DNA from 3 places in the Streptomyces sp. NPDC001222 genome. Region 2 is predicted to be linked to each of the others. Evidence: predicted binding sites of a transcription regulator. Region 2 holds the regulator's gene; each other region holds the start of a gene.
What was found. The regulator HrcA, encoded in region 2, represses chaperone genes, less so after heat shock. The targets are predictions, from matches to a motif close to TTNGCACTCNGNNNNNCNGAGTGCNAA.
Positions count from the first base shown of each region.

Region 1: the regulator HrcA is predicted to act here: its motif matches at 3,145-3,171, upstream of groES (co-chaperone GroES).
Region 3: the regulator HrcA is predicted to act here: its motif matches at 2,597-2,623, upstream of groL (chaperonin GroEL).

Region 1 is NZ_JBIAXT010000003.1:15,503-21,009, forward strand. It holds gene ACFY2Z_RS05835 (RNA polymerase sigma factor) at 1-902, shown strand, start outside; gene ACFY2Z_RS05840 (methyltransferase domain-containing protein) at 919-2,091, opposite strand; gene ACFY2Z_RS05845 (polysaccharide deacetylase family protein) at 2,292-3,101, shown strand; gene groES (co-chaperone GroES) at 3,317-3,625, shown strand; gene groL (chaperonin GroEL) at 3,773-5,404, shown strand.
Region 2 is NZ_JBIAXT010000015.1:166,052-171,558, forward strand. It holds partial or broken gene ACFY2Z_RS21670 (Uma2 family endonuclease) at 1-268, shown strand, start outside; gene ACFY2Z_RS21675 (DUF3097 domain-containing protein) at 246-1,055, opposite strand; gene ACFY2Z_RS21680 (MBL fold metallo-hydrolase) at 1,102-1,836, opposite strand; gene hrcA (heat-inducible transcriptional repressor HrcA) at 2,025-3,041, shown strand; gene dnaJ (molecular chaperone DnaJ) at 3,042-4,178, shown strand; gene ACFY2Z_RS21695 (nitronate monooxygenase) at 4,383-5,459, shown strand; gene ACFY2Z_RS21700 (16S rRNA (uracil(1498)-N(3))-methyltransferase) at 5,456-5,507, shown strand, end outside.
Region 3 is NZ_JBIAXT010000005.1:269,350-274,856, reverse strand. It holds SAM riboswitch class I at 1-56, shown strand, start outside; gene thrC (threonine synthase) at 75-1,355, shown strand; gene ACFY2Z_RS10375 (MoaD/ThiS family protein) at 1,352-1,627, shown strand; gene ACFY2Z_RS10370 (cold-shock protein) at 2,079-2,282, shown strand; gene groL (chaperonin GroEL) at 2,747-4,369, shown strand; gene ACFY2Z_RS10360 (NADH:flavin oxidoreductase) at 4,571-5,507, shown strand, end outside.

The sequences.
Region 1 (5,507 bases), on a different contig from region 2:
CCACCTGCCATCCGGCGCTGTCGGCCGAGGCCCGCACCGCTCTCACCCTGCGGCTGCTCGGCGGTCTGACGACGGCCGAGATCGCCCGCGCGTACCTCGTCCCGGAGCCGACGATCGCCCAGCGCATCGTCCGCGCCAAGCGCACGCTGGCGACCCGGAACATCGCCTTCGAGGTCCCGTACGGCCCCGACCGCGCGGCCCGGCTCGGCTCCGTGCTGGACGTCATCTACCTGATCTTCAACGAGGGTTACGCGGCCACGTCCGGCGACGACTGGCTGCGGCCCTCCCTGTGCGAGGACGCCCTGCGCCTGGCACGGATCCTCTCTTCCCTCATGCCGAAGGAGCCGGAGGTGCACGCGCTGACCTCGCTCCTGGAGTTCCAGGCGTCCCGCACCCCCGCCCGCACCGGGCCCGACGGCGCCCCTGTCCTCCTCAGGGACCAGAACCGCCGCCGCTGGAACCGCATGCTCGTCGCCCGCGGTATCAACGCCCTGGCCCGCGCCGAGGCGACCGCCACCGGTGCGCCCGGCCCGTACGCCCTCCAGGCGGCGATCGCCGCGTGCCATGCGCACGCGTACACCTACGAGGAGACGGACTGGACCGCCATCGCCACCCTCTACGGCCTGCTCGCCGCCCGGTCCCCGTCCCCCGTCGTGGAGCTGAACCGCGCGGTCGCCGTGGCGCACGCGGAGGGTCCCGGACCGGCCCTGGAGATCGTCGACCGGCTGACCGCCGAACCCGCCCTGCGGGACTACCACTTGCTGCCGAGCGTGCGCGGCGATCTGCTGGCCCGGCTGGGCCGCCCGGCCGAGGCCCGCGCGGAGTTCGTCCGTGCCGCCGCCCTGGCCCGCAACGAACGCGAACGGGAACTCCTCCAGGCCCGCGCCCGGGAGTGCGGCTAGCAAGCCGTGAGCGCCCTCAGACCGGGTGCCCCAGCAGCATCGTCGGTGCTCCCGCCACCCGGGTCAGGAACACGGTCACCGCGTGGGGGCCGTGCGGCTTGGGCAGGACCTTGCGGCGCAGTTCCTCCGGCTCCACCGCCGAGCCGCGCTTCTTCACGGTCAGCACCCCGACCTCCCGCTCCCGCAACAGGGCCTTCAGCTTCTTCACGTTGAAGGGGAGGTGGTCGGTGATCTCGTAGGCGGTGGCGTAGGGGGAGTCGTGCCGCGCGTCCGCGGTCACGTACGCGATCGTCTCGTCGATCAGACCGCCGTCCAGTTCCTCGGCCGCCTCCGCCACCAGATGGGCGCGGATCACGGCGCCGTCGGGCTCGTAGAGGTAGCGCCCGAGCGGGCGCACCGCCGGATCGGGCAGGCCGCGGCCGCGCAGCTCACGGGGGCCGGGCAGCAGGGTGGCGCGGACGAGACCGGGTTCGGTGCCGAACCACAGCACCGCCTCCTTCACGTCCCCGCCGTCCGAGATCCACTCGGCCTCGGCCTCCGCGGGCACCGCCTCGTGCGGGATGCCGGGCGCGACCTTCAGCGCGGCGCGCGGCGCCTTCAGGGCCGTGGTCACGGCCCAGGACAGCGGGGGTGAGTACGCCTCCGGGTCGAAGATGCGGCCGCGCCCGCCGCGCCGGGCCGGATCCACGAAGACGGCGTCGTACGACGCGACGTCCACCCGCGTGACATCGGCCTCGCGCACCTCGATCAGCGCGGACAGACCGAGCGCCTCGGCGTTCGCCCGCGCCACCGCCGCGGTCAGCGGGTCGCGGTCCACGGCCAGCACCCGGACGCCGGCCCGGGCGAGCGCGATCGCGTCGCCGCCGATGCCGCAGCACAGGTCGGCGACGGAGGTCACGCCCATCGCCCGCAGCCGCTGCGCCCGATGGGCGGCGACCGTCGTCCTGGTCGACTGCTCGACGCCGTTCGGGGTGAAGAACATCCGCTGCGCGTCCTCGGCCCCGAACTTCGCCGCCGCCCGCTCGCGCAGCCGCGCCTGGGTGAGGGCCGCCGAGACGAGTTCGGCGGGGTGCTCGCGGCGCAGCCGGGTGGCGACGGCCAGCTCCTCGGCCGGGGCGGTGCCGCGCACCTCGTCGAGGAGGGCGCGGCCCTCGGGGCCGAGGAGGGAGTCGAGGGAGAGGTCGTTCACGGGGCCATTGTCGGCCAGTCGGTGGATGGCGTGCGTCCGGCCGCGGTGTCGGACCGCCGTGGCCCGCGGCGGCTGCGAGGATCCGACACCATGCGGCTCGTACGACAAAATGAACAAAAGCGTGCGAACGGTGACATGAGACGGTTCCTGAAGAAGGCCACGGGCGAGGGGTGCGTGGCGGCACGCCCGGAGGGACACCTGTGAGGGGGTGGCGCCCGGTGCGGGCGATGCTCGCCGGAGTGCTCGCCGCCGCGCTGCTGTCCGGCTGTGCCCAGTCCGTCGACCCGATCGAGCGGCTGGGCATGAAGGCGGCCCAGCGGGTCCATCCCATGCACACCCACCACGGCCGGGCCTACCGGCGCTGGGGCCTGCCCGCGCCGCTCGCGCCCGCGCCCCGGCCCGTCCGTCCCACGGGCGGGGCGGACGAGCGCCTGCCGCCGGTGCTCGACCGCGTCCCCACCCATGACAAGGTCGTCTTCCTGACCTACGACGAGGGCGTCGCGAACGACCCCCGGTTCATCGACATGATCCGCGAACTGCGACTGCCGGTCAGCGTGTTCCTCACCGACAGCAGCATGAGGCCGGGTTACGCGCGCGTCTCGCGGCTGCGGGCCGCCGGCGCGGTCATCCAGAACCAGGCCCTGCACGACGTCGTGCTGCGCGGCCGCCCGTACGACGAGCAGCGCGCGGAGATCTGCGGCCAGCGCGACCGGCTCAAGGCGCGGCTGGGCGTGCCGACCCGGCTGCTGCGGCCGCCGCAGGGCAGATACGACCGCACGACGCTGGAGGCCGCGGCGGACTGCGGCATCAAGGCCCTGATCCTGTGGCGCCCCGTTCCGGGCCTGGGGGCCGGTCGCCGTGGCCGGGGGGTGACTCCCCACTCGGGGGACGTCCTCCTCGCCCATGAGGCGGGCCGCCCCCTCGCCTCGCTGACCGTCGAGACGGCCCGGCTTCTGCGCCGTATCCAGGCAAGGGGGTTCACGGTGGGGCGCCTGGAGGACTACCTCTAGGCCGGGGCCCGGACACCCCGGTCACGCGCCGCGCCGCCGGCAATTGGCACTCCGCTTGACCGAGTGCTAATCGCGGTCATAGTCTCGGCCCTGGCACTCCCCACTGGAGAGTGCCAAGACGCGACGGGCAGGTCCGGCACCCGCGACGACGGATCCACCTGGTCGCCACCTCAGACAGTTAACCCCGTGAGATCTCCGAAGGGGGAGGTCGGATCGTGACGACCACCAGCTCCAAGGTTGCCATCAAGCCGCTCGAGGACCGCATCGTGGTCCAGCCGCTGGACGCCGAGCAGACCACGGCCTCTGGCCTGGTCATCCCGGACACCGCGAAGGAGAAGCCCCAGGAGGGCGTCGTCCTCGCCGTGGGCCCGGGCCGCATCGAGGACGGCAAGCGCGTCGAGCTCGACGTCAAGGTCGGCGACGTGGTGCTCTACAGCAAGTACGGCGGCACCGAGGTGAAGTACAACAACGAGGAGTACCTCGTTCTCTCGGCTCGCGACGTGCTCGCGATCATCGAGAAGTAATTCACCGAAGCAGACTGCTTTGAGCTGCGCCCCTGGCCCCGCGACCGTTGATCAGCCGGGTGTCGGGGGCGCTGTTCGTTTTTCACCGCGATGGCGGCTGCTCCCCGGGAGCGGCCGGGGATCGCAACGAGAGGACTGAAACGCTCCATGGCGAAGATCCTGAAGTTCGACGAGGACGCCCGTCGCGCCCTCGAGCGCGGCGTCAACAAGCTTGCCGACACGGTCAAGGTGACGATCGGCCCCAAGGGCCGCAACGTCGTCATCGACAAGAAGTTCGGCGCTCCGACCATCACCAACGACGGTGTCACCATCGCCCGTGAGGTCGAGGTCGAGGACCCGTACGAGAACCTCGGTGCCCAGCTGGTGAAGGAGGTGGCGACCAAGACCAACGACATCGCGGGTGACGGCACCACCACCGCCACCGTGCTCGCCCAGGCGCTGGTGCGCGAGGGCCTGAAGAACGTCGCCGCGGGTGCTTCCCCGGCCGCCCTGAAGAAGGGCATCGACGCCGCCGTCGCCGCGGTCTCCGAGGACCTGCTGGCCACCGCGCGTCCGATCGACGAGAAGTCCGACATCGCCGCCGTCGCCGCGCTGTCCGCCCAGGACCAGCAGGTCGGCGAGCTCATCGCCGAGGCGATGGACAAGGTCGGCAAGGACGGTGTCATCACCGTCGAGGAGTCCAACACCTTCGGTCTGGAGCTGGACTTCACCGAGGGCATGGCCTTCGACAAGGGCTACCTGTCGCCGTACTTCGTGACGGACCAGGAGCGCATGGAGGCCGTCCTCGACGACCCCTACATCCTCATCACGCAGGGCAAGATCGCCGCCATCGCGGACCTGCTGCCGCTGCTGGAGAAGATCATCCAGGCCGGCTCCTCCAAGCCGCTGCTGATCATCGCCGAGGACGTCGAGGGCGAGGCCCTGTCCACCCTCGTCGTGAACAAGATCCGCGGCACCTTCAACGCCGTCGCCGTGAAGGCCCCCGGCTTCGGCGACCGCCGCAAGGCGATGCTCCAGGACATGGCGGTCCTCACCGGCGCCACGGTCGTCTCCGAGGAGGTCGGCCTCAAGCTCGACCAGGTCGGCCTGGACGTGCTGGGCTCCGCCCGCCGCGTGACGGTCACCAAGGACGACACGACCATCGTCGACGGCGGCGGCAAGTCCGAGGACGTCGCGGCCCGCGTCGCCCAGATCAAGGCCGAGATCGAGACCACGGACTCCGACTGGGACCGCGAGAAGCTCCAGGAGCGCCTCGCGAAGCTGGCCGGCGGCGTGTGCGTGATCAAGGTCGGCGCCGCCACCGAGGTGGAGCTGAAGGAGAAGAAGCACCGTCTGGAGGACGCCATCTCCGCGACCCGCGCCGCGGTCGAGGAGGGCATCGTCTCCGGTGGTGGCTCCGCGCTGGTGCACGCCGCCAAGGCGCTCGAGGGCGGCCTCGGCAAGCAGGGCGACGAGGCCACCGGTGTGGCCATCGTCCGCCGCGCGGTCGTCGAGCCGCTGCGCTGGATCGCCGAGAACGCGGGCCTGGAGGGCTACGTCATCGCCTCCAAGGTCGCCGAGCTGGAGAAGGGCCAGGGCTACAACGCCGCCACCGGTGAGTACGGCGACCTGATCAAGGCCGGCGTCATCGACCCGGTCAAGGTCACCCGCTCCGCTCTGGAGAACGCCGCCTCCATCGCCTCCCTGCTGCTCACGACCGAGACCCTGGTCGTCGAGAAGAAGGAAGAGGAGGAGCCGGCCGCCGCGGGTCACGGCCACGGTCACGGCCACGCCCACTGACGGCTGATCCTTCCGAGCCGACCGAGGCCCGGCCCCCCTGAGAACGGGGCGCCGGGCCTCGGCGCGTTCCGAACGCCGGTGACAGCCCGGGGGCGAGGCCGCA
Region 2 (5,507 bases):
CGTCGCCGAAACCAGCGTCGCACGGGATCACGAGGTCAAGAGGTCGATCTACGCCGCAGGCAAGGTGCCCGCTCATCTCGTCGTCGACCCGGTCATGGCGCAGTGTGTCCTGCTCACGAACCCCGATGGCGAGGGCGAGAGAGCCGACTACCAAACGCAGCACGTGACGAAGTTCGGCGCCGGCCTGCCGCTGGCGATCCTGGGAATCGAGCTGGACACCGGCGAATTCGGGACGTTTCCCGGAGTCAGGCCCCACCGCTATCCGTGACGAAGTCGATCAGCTCCTCCACCCGCCCCAGCAACTCCGGCTCCAGGTCCTTGTAGGACCGCACCCGGGACAGGATCCCCTGCCAGGCCGCACCCGTGTTCTCCGGCCACCCCAGCGCCCGGCACACGCCCTTTTTCCAGTCCTGCCCGTGCGGAACCCGCGGCCACCCCGCGATCCCCACGGCCGCCGGCTTCACCGCCTCCCAGATGTCGATGTACGGATGGCCGACGACCAGCGCGTGCTCGCTGGTCACCGACTCGGCGATACGCCACTCCTTCGTACCCGGCACCAAGTGGTCCACGAGCACGCCCAGCCGCGCGTCCGGACCCGGCGCGAAGGACGACACGATCGACGGCAGGTCGTCCACGCCCTCGAGGTACTCCACCACCACGCCCTCGATGCGCAGATCGTCGCCCCACACCTTCTCGACCAGCTCGGCGTCGTGGCGGCCCTCCACATAGATACGGCCGGCGCGGGCCACCCTCGCGCGCGCTCCCCGGACGGCCAACGAGCCCGACGCCGTACGCGTGGGACGCACCGGCGCGCTCGACGGGCGCACCAGGGTCACCACCCGGCCCTCCAGCAGGAACCCCGGCGGCTCCAGCGGGAACACCCGGTGCTTGCCGAAGCGGTCCTCCAGGGTCACCGTGCCCGCCTCGCAGCGGATCACCGCGCCGCAGAAGCCGGTGCGCGGCTCCTCGACCACGAGACCGGGGTCCGCCGGGATCTCCGGCACGGGCTCGGGCTTCTTCCACGGCGGGGTCAGGTCCGGCGAGTACTGGCGCATTCGGATGACGATAGGAGAAGCCCCGCCGTGACGGATGGGGAAGCCCTCACGACACGCCGAAGCGGGACGCCAGTTCGTCGCGCTGCGCCCGGACGAACGCCGCGTCCACCACGGCACCGTGCCCCGGCACGTACACCGCGTCCGGGCCGCCCAGTCCGAGCAGCCGGTCCAGGGCCGCCGGCCAGTGCGCGGGAACCGCGTCCGGGCCCGCCTGCGGCTCGCCGGACTCCTCCACCAGGTCCCCGCAGAACACCACCTCACGCTCGCCGGGGACCAGAACCACCAGGTCGTGCGCCGTGTGGGCCGGGCCCGGATGCGCCAGCAGCACCTGCACCCCGCCCAGGTCCAGCGTCCGTTCACCCGACACCTGATGGCGCGGGCGCACCAGCACGTCCCCGGCCTCGGCCGCCTCAGCCGCGTCCAGGCCGTGCCGCACCGCGTCCGCGACCAGCACGTCGCGCTCACGGTCGAACACCGCGTCCGTGCCCACCGCCCCGAACACCTCCACGCCCGCGAACGCCGCCGACCCGAGGACATGATCGAAATGGGGGTGCGTCAGGGCGAGATGTGTCACACGCCGGTCCCCGCCGAGCGGCGCGAGCAGCCGCCGTGTCTCGGTGCGCAGCCGCGCGCCCTCACGGAGACTCGACCCGGCGTCGATCATGAGCGCTCCGCGCTCGCCGACCACCAGTCCCGCCGTGCAGTCCCATCCCGGCAGCCGTGTACGCCCTGCCCGGGCGCCGAGCGCCTCCCACCCGGACTCTTCCCACCTCACCGTCATGGGGTGACGCTATCCGCAGGCGCCCGGACAGGACAGGGCGGGACAGGTCGGTACACGTCGGCGCGGCACAGGCGCCCGCCCTTGCCGGGGGCGTACCCGACGGCCGTACACTTGGCCCGGGGATGCTGGCACTCACCCGCGCAGAGTGCCAGGGAAGCGCAGGGGAACGGATCGCTGGAGGTGTGCGCATGCTGAGTGAACGCAGGCTCGAAGTGCTGCGCGCGATCGTCCAGGACTATGTGGGCACCGAGGAGCCGGTGGGCTCCAAGGCGCTCACCGAGCGGCACAACCTCGGCGTCTCCCCGGCCACCGTCCGCAACGACATGGCCGCGCTGGAGGACGAGGGCTATATCGCCCAGCCGCACACCAGCGCCGGACGCATCCCCACGGACAAGGGCTACCGCCTCTTCGTCGACAAGCTCGCGGCCGTCAAGCCGATGACCCCGCCCGAGCGCCGCGCGATCCAGAACTTCCTGGAGGGCGCCGTCGACCTCGACGACGTCGTGGCGCGTACGGTACGTCTGCTCGCGCAGCTCACCCGGCAGGTCGCCGTCGTGCAGTACCCGTCGCTGACCCGCTCGACGGTGCGGCACGTGGAACTGCTGGCGATGGCGCCCGCGCGGGTGATGCTCGTGCTGATCACCGACACCGGCCGGGTCGAGCAGCGCATGATCGACTGCCCCGCGCCCTTTGGAGAAACGTCACTCGCGGATCTGCGGGCGCGGCTCAACAGCCATGTCGCCGGCCGCCGTTTCGCGGACGTCCCGCAGCTCGTGCAGGACCTGCCCGAGGCCTTCGAACCGGAGGACCGGGGCACGGTCACCACGGTGCTCTCCACCCTTCTGGAGACCCTCGTGGAGGAGACCGAGGAGCGGCTGATCATCGGCGGCACCGCCAATCTCACCCGCTTCGGGCATGACTTCCCTCTCACCATCCGCCCCGTGCTGGAGGCGCTCGAGGAGCAGGTCGTGCTCCTCAAGCTACTGGGTGAGGCGAAGGATCCGTCCATGCGGGTGCGTATCGGTCACGAGAACGCTCACGAGGGACTCAACTCCACGTCGGTCGTCTCCGTGGGCTACGGTTCGGGCGGCGAGGCAGTAGCGAAACTCGGCGTGGTCGGACCGACCCGCATGGATTACCCGGGAACGATGGGAGCGGTACGAGCGGTGGCACGGTACGTCGGACAGATCCTGGCGGAGTCGTAAGTGGCCACGGACTACTACGCCGTACTCGGCGTGCGCCGCGATGCGTCGCAGGAAGAGATCAAGAAGGCGTTCCGCCGGCTCGCCCGCGAGCTGCACCCGGACGTCAACCCTGATCCCAAGACGCAGGAGCGGTTCAAGGAGATCAACGCCGCGTACGAGGTGCTCTCGGACCCGCAGAAGAAGCAGGTCTACGACCTCGGTGGCGACCCCCTGTCCCAGGCGGGCGGCGCGGGCGCGGGCGGCTTCGGCGCGGGCGGCTTCGGGAACTTCTCGGACATCATGGACGCGTTCTTCGGCACGGCGTCGCAGCGCGGACCGCGCTCGCGCACCCGCCGGGGCCAGGACGCCATGATCCGGCTGGAGATCGAGCTCGACGAGGCGGCCTTCGGCACCACGAAGGACATCCAGGTCGACACGGCCGTGGTGTGCAACACCTGCAACGGCGAGGGCGCCGCGCCCGGCACCTCCGCGCAGACCTGTGACATGTGCCGCGGCCGCGGCGAGGTCTCCCAGGTCACGCGGTCCTTCCTGGGCCAGGTCATGACCTCCCGGCCCTGCCCGCAGTGCCAGGGCTTCGGCACGATCGTCCCGAACCCGTGCCCGGAGTGCGCGGGCGACGGACGGGTGCGCTCCCGCCGGACGCTCACCGTCAAGATCCCCGCGGGCGTCGACAACGGCACCCGGATCCAGCTCGCCGGCGAGGGCGAGGTCGGCCCCGGCGGCGGTCCGGCCGGCGATCTGTACGTCGAGATCCACGAGCTGCCGCATCCGATGTTCCAGCGCCGCGGCGACGACCTGCACTGCACGGTCACCCTCCCGATGACGGCGGCGGCCCTCGGCACCAAGGTGCCGCTGGAGACGCTGGACGGCATGGAGGAGGTCGACATCCGCCCGGGCACGCAGTCCGGCCAGTCGATCCCGCTGCACGGCCGGGGCGTCACGCATCTGCGCGGCGGCGGCCGGGGCGACCTGGTCGTGCATGTCGAGGTGCAGACGCCGTCGAAGCTGGACCCCGAGCAGGAGCGCCTGCTGAGGGAGCTGGCGCAGCTGCGCGGCGAGGAGCGGCCGCAGGGCCAGTTCCAGCCGGGACAGCAGGGCCTGTTCTCGCGCCTGAAGGACGCCTTCAACGGGCGCTGACCCTCCGTGGACACCACAGCGGCGCCGGTCCCCTCGAACCGGCGCCGTTGTGCTTCCCGGGGCTGCTGTCGGCTGCCGCTCCCGGCCCCGTTCCGGCCGCTCGTGAGCACCCTCCCACCGCCCTGACCCGCGGACCTTTCCCGGGGCATATGCCAGCGGAAGCCCGGATTCGGACTTGTTCGAAGGACGTGACAACATGCCGTCATGTCCTCCGTGCTGACCGATCTCCTCCGCCATCCGATCGTGCAGGCGCCCATGGCGGGCGGAGTCTCCGTGCCACAGCTCGCGGCCGCCGTGTCCGAGGCGGGCGGCCTCGGGTTCCTCGCCGCCGGTTACAAGACCGCCGACGGCATGTACCAGGAGATCAAGCAGCTCCGCGGGCTCACCGGCCGTCCCTTCGGCGTGAACGTGTTCGTCCCGCAGCCCGACCTGGCGGACCCCGCCGCCGTCGAGGTCTACGCCGAACAGCTCGCCGGCGAGGCCACCTGGTACAAGGCCGGACTGGGCGACCCCGACAGCGGCCGCGACGACGGCTACGACGCCAAGCTCGCCGTCCTGCTCGACGACCCGGTGCCGGCGGTCTCCTTCCACTTCGGCGTCCCCGCCCCCTCGGTGCTTCAGTCCCTGCGCCGCGCGGGCACCTTCACCCTGGTCGGCGCGACCACCGCCGAGGAGGCTCTGGCCGTGCAGGAGGCGGGCGCCGACGCGGTGATCGCACAGGGCGTCGAGGCCGGCGGCCACCAGTGCACCCATCGCGACAGCGCCGAGAACGACGGCTCCGGCATCGGGCTGCTCACCCTGGTCGCCCAGATCCGTGAGGCCGTACGCATCCCGATCGTCGCGGCCGGCGGCCTCATGCGCGGCAGCCAGATCGCCGCGGTGCTCGCGGCGGGCGCGAACGCGGCCCAGCTCGGCACCGCGTTCCTCGCCACCCCCGAGTCCGGCGCGCACCCCCTGCACAAGCAGGCGCTGACCGACCCCCTGTTCGTCCGTACGGAGCTGACGCGCGCGTTCTCCGGGCGCCCGGCCCGCGCCCTGGTCAACCGGTTCATGCGGGAGCACGGACCGTACGCGCCCGCTGCCTACCCCGAGATCAACCACCTCACCTCGCCGCTGCGCAAGGCGGCCGCCAAGGCCGACGACCCGCAGGGCATGTCGCTGTTCGCCGGCCAGGGCCACCGTCTGGCCCGTGACCTGCCCGCCGGACGCCTGGTGGAGGTCCTGGCGGCGGAACTCCGCGAGGCCGCGACAGCGTTGTCCACGGGCGGTGCCGGTCGATGACGGCGCCCGTGTTCGTCGTGGACCGGCTCGACGCCGTCGGTCCCGAGT
Region 3 (5,507 bases), on a different contig from region 2:
CTAGGGAAGGTGCCAAATCCGTCTCACGGCGAGATGCGTCGTGAGGAAGATGAGGAGAAAGGGCCTCGCCTGTCATGGCTGTGCAGTCAGTTGTAAGCAGCACCGACTCCGTGGATCTCGGACCCGCCGCCGCCCTGTCCTGCCGCGAGTGCGGCCATCGGGTGCCCCTCGGCCCGGTCTTCGCCTGCGAGGAGTGTTTCGGCCCGCTGGAGATCGCCTACGACTTCTCGGGCTACGACACCGAGGAGCTGCGCAAGCGCATCGAGGCGGGACCCGCGAACATCTGGCGCTATGCGCCGCTGCTGCCCGTCCCGGCGGACGTCGCCGACAAGCCGAACCTCAACCCCGGCTGGACCAAGCTGGTCAAGGCCGACAACCTGGCGCGCGAGCTGGGCGTGACCGGCGGTCTGTATGTGAAGGACGACTCCGGCAACCCGACGCACTCCTTCAAGGACCGCGTGGTCGCCCAGGCGCTGGAGGCGGCGCGCGTCTTCGGCTTCACCACCCTCTCCTGCTCCTCCACCGGCAACCTGGCGGGCGCGGTGGGTGCCGCGGCGGCCCGGGCCGGCTTCCGGTCCTGCGTCTTCATCCCGCACGACCTGGAGCAGGGCAAGATCGTCATGGCCGCGGTCTACGGCGGCGAGCTGATCGGCATCGAGGGCAACTACGACGATGTGAACCGCTTCTGCTCGGAGCTGATCGGCGACCCGGTCGGCGAGGGCTGGGGCTTCGTCAACGTCAACCTGCGTCCGTACTACGCGGAGGGGTCCAAGACCCTGGCGTACGAGATCGCCGAGCAACTGGGCTGGCGGCTGCCGGACCAGATCGTGGTCCCGATCGCCTCCGGCTCCCAGCTCACGAAGATCGACAAGGGGCTCCAGGAGCTGATCAGGCTCGGGCTGGTCGAGGACCGCCCGTACAGGATCTTCGGTGCCCAGGCCGAGGGCTGCTCCCCGGTGTCGACCGCGTTCAAGGCGGGCCACGACGTCGTACGGCCGCAGAAGCCGGACACGATCGCCAAGTCGCTGGCGATCGGCAACCCGGCGGACGGTCCCTATGTCCTCGACATCGCGCGCCGCACCGGCGGGGCCGTGGAGGACGTGACGGACGCGCAGATCGTGGACGCCATCAAGCTGCTCGCCCGCACCGAGGGCATCTTCGCGGAGACGGCGGGCGGTGTGACGGTGGGCGTGACCCGCAAGCTGATCGAGAGCGGTCTGCTCGATCCGACGAAGACGACCGTCGTCCTCAACACCGGCGACGGTCTCAAGACCCTGGACGCGGTGGCGGGCACGGGCCTCACCGCGACGATCCGTCCGAACCTGGACTCCTTCCGAGAGGCTGGCCTCGCATGAGCGTGACCGTTCGCATCCCCACCATCCTGCGCACCTACACCGGAGGCCGGGCCGAGGTCGCCGCCGAGGGCGCGACCCTCGCCGAGGTCATCGCCGACCTGGAGAAGAACCACACCGGCATCGCCGCCCGCGTCCTCGACGACCAGGGCAAGCTGCGCCGCTTCGTCAACGTGTACGTCAACGACGACGACGTCCGCTTCGAGCAGGGCCTTCAGACGGCCACCCCGGACGGCGTCGGCGTCTCCATCATCCCGGCTGTCGCGGGCGGCTGACGGCCGTTCGTCCCCGCGCGGCCATTACCCTCGGTAAGGTCGAGCACCGAGAGTTCACTGAATTGCCCTCTCCGCGAGAGAAGCGGAGGGGGCAATTCTGCATGGTTGAGCACGGTACAGTTGGGGAACTCGCTCCCCGTTTTCCGGTCGGGCAACCGGTGTCCCTGCCGCCCGTCCGACAAGAAGCAGCCAAAGTGGGCAGGGGTTTTGCGCCATCCATTCCTTTTGTCGGGCCCGACTTGCCCTGAATTCGGGTGAATTCTCGGTACATTCCCGACCGGTCGTGCCCGGAATTCTCGTCCGATTGACCTGTTGCACACGGCAGTTGGACAGATACATTCAGCCGCGGTCGACGCGTTCCGGCGCACGCCCCCAACCGTTGGGGGGTGAGGTCTGACCCGGATCCGCGAAGTGTGGATCTGTGCAAGGGCCAGTAATAGGGGAGTTAGGCATGGCTCAGGGCACCGTCAAGTGGTTCAACGCGGAGAAGGGGTACGGCTTCATCGCGGTCGACGGTGGTGCGGATGTATTCGTCCACTACAGCGCGATCCAGATGGACGGTTACCGCACCCTGGAAGAGGGTCAGCGGGTCGAGTTCGAGATCTCGCAGGGTCAGAAGGGGCCGCAGGCGGACATGGTCCGTCTGGCCGGCTGAGTTGCGCGCCGACGACTGAACTGTTCGACGTGTCGAGGGGCTCGCATCCCGTACGGGGTGCGAGCCCCTCGGTCTGTCCGGAATCCGATGGGTTCGGGCGTGGCGGGGGCGCGCGGCGAGGTCCTCCGCGCGCCCTCCGACGAGCCCGCTTCGCGGGCGCGTCTTGCGCCCTCCCGTCACCCGGCCACCACCCCTCATCGAGCCCGCTTCGCGGGCGCGTCTTGCGCCCTCCCGTCACCCGGCCACCACCCCTCATCGAGCCCGCTTCGCGGGCGCGTCTTGCACTCGGAGGGGGCGAGTGCTAATCATTGGCGTTAGCACTCTGAAGGTGAGAGTGACAAAGAAGGACCGAGTCGGTGAGGCCGCGGACCGGGTGGGGCAAGGAACCACCGGCCGAGGCCGTCCGTCGCGGGCGCGGGCGCGGTCCGAAGTAATCACCCCCAGTCCTGGAGGGACCACTTCACATGGCCAAGATCATCGCGTTCGACGAGGAGGCGCGGCGCGGCCTCGAGCGCGGCATGAACCAGCTCGCGGACGCCGTGAAGGTGACGCTCGGCCCCAAGGGCCGCAACGTCGTCCTCGAGAAGAAGTGGGGCGCCCCCACGATCACCAACGATGGTGTGTCCATCGCCAAGGAGATCGAGCTCGAGGACCCGTACGAGAAGATCGGCGCCGAGCTGGTCAAGGAAGTCGCCAAGAAGACGGACGACGTCGCCGGTGACGGTACGACCACCGCGACCGTGCTCGCCCAGGCGCTGGTCCGCGAGGGCCTGCGCAACGTGGCCGCCGGTGCCAACCCCATGGCTCTGAAGCGCGGTATCGAGAAGGCCGTCGAGGCCGTCTCCGCCGCCCTGCTGGAGCAGGCGAAGGACGTCGAGACCAAGGAGCAGATCGCCTCCACGGCCTCCATCTCCGCCGCCGACACCCAGATCGGCGAGCTCATCGCCGAGGCCATGGACAAGGTCGGCAAGGAAGGCGTCATCACCGTCGAGGAGTCGCAGACCTTCGGTCTGGAGCTCGAGCTCACCGAGGGTATGCGCTTCGACAAGGGCTACATCTCGGCGTACTTCGCCACCGACATGGAGCGTATGGAGGCCGTCCTCGACGACCCGTACATCCTGATCGCCAACTCCAAGATCTCCTCGGTCAAGGACCTGCTCCCGCTGCTGGAGAAGGTCATGCAGTCGGGCAAGCCGCTGCTGATCATCGCCGAGGACGTCGAGGGCGAGGCCCTGTCGACCCTGGTCGTCAACAAGATCCGCGGCACCTTCAAGTCCGTCGCCGTCAAGGCCCCGGGCTTCGGCGACCGCCGCAAGGCCATGCTCGGTGACATCGCCATCCTCACGGGCGGCGAGGTCATCTCCGAGGAGGTCGGCCTCAAGCTGGAGAACGCGACCCTGGACCTCCTGGGCCGCGCCCGCAAGGTCGTCATCACCAAGGACGAGACCACGATCGTCGACGGCGCCGGCTCCCCGGAGCAGGTGCAGGGCCGCGTGAACCAGATCCGCGCGGAGATCGAGAACAGCGACTCCGACTACGACCGCGAGAAGCTGCAGGAGCGCCTGGCGAAGCTGGCCGGCGGCGTGGCCGTCATCAAGGCCGGTGCCGCCACCGAGGTCGAGCTCAAGGAGCGCAAGCACCGCATCGAGGACGCCGTTCGCAACGCGAAGGCGGCCGTCGAGGAGGGCATCGTCGCCGGTGGTGGCGTGGCCCTGCTCCAGGCCTCCCAGGTCTTCGAGAAGCTGGAGCTCGAGGGCGACGAGGCCACCGGTGCCGCCGCCGTCAAGCTGGCGCTCGAGGCCCCGCTGAAGCAGATCGCCGTCAACGCCGGCCTCGAGGGCGGCGTCGTGGTGGAGAAGGTGCGCAACCTGACCCCGGGTCACGGCCTGAACGCCGCGACCGGTGAGTACGTCGACCTGGTCAAGGAAGGCATCATCGACCCGGCGAAGGTGACCCGTTCCGCGCTGCAGAACGCCGCCTCCATCGCCGCGCTGTTCCTCACCACCGAGGCCGTCATCGCCGACAAGCCGGAGAAGGCCGCCGCGCCCGCCGGTGGCGGCATGCCGGGCGGTGACATGGACTTCTGATCGACCTGGTCGATCTCCGTCCTGACCGAGGGCGGCACTCCCTGTTCGACAGGGGGTGCCGCCCTCGGGCGTGTCCGGGGTCACGCCGCGGTGCGCCCAGGAAGCGGAATACGGGGTAGCACATCAGCGGTTGTTTTATGGGATGCAACAATGCGCGTGCACATACCAACCGGTTAGCAACGTCACCCTCGAGGAGCCCACGTGACCGTCGCCCCGTCTCCCGCCTCCCGCGCGGCCCAGATCCTGTCCCGGCCGATCACCCTCAACGGCCTCACGGTCCCGAACCGGATCGCGATGGCCCCGATGACCCGCATGTTCTCCACGGACGGCGTCCCCGGCGAGGACGTGTCGGCGTACTACGCCCGCCGCGCGGCCGCCGGTGTCGGTCTGATCGTCACCGAGGGCACCTACGTGGGCCACGCGTCGGCGGGTCAGAGCAGCCGGGTGCCGCGCTTCCACGGCGAGGAGCAGCTGGCGGGCTGGGCGAAGGTCGCCGAGGCGGTGCACGCGGCGGGCGGCACGATCGTCCCGCAGCTGTGGCACGTCGGCATGGTCCGCGAGGAGGGCCGGCCGCCGTTCGCCGACGCCCCCGCCGTCGGTCCCTCGGGTCTGCGCATCGGCGCCACCGAGGCCACCGGCAAGGCCATGGACCGGACCGACCTGGACGCCGTGATCGGCGCGTTCGCCCAGGCCGCGGCCGACGCCGAGCGCATCGGCTTCGACGGTGTGGAGATCCACGGCGCCCACGGCTACCTCGTCGACCAGTTCCTGTGGGAGGGCACCAACCGCCGTACCGACGCCTACGGCGGTGACCCGGTGGCCCGTACGAAGTTCGGTGCGGAGATCGTGGCCGCAGTACGGGAGGCGGTCTCGCCGGAGTTCCCCGTCATCTTCCGCTACTCGCAGTGGAAGCAGGACGCCTACGACGCCCGGCTCGCGGAGACCCCCGAGGAGCTGGAGGCGATCCTGACCCCGCTGGCCGCGGCCGGTGTCGACGTCTTCCACGCCTCCACCCGCCGCTACTGGCTGCCGGAGTTCGACGGTTCGGACCTCAACCTGGCGGGCTGGACCAAGAAGCTCACGGGCAAGCAGGTCATCACCGTCGGCTCGGTGGGTCTGGACGGCGACTTCATCAACG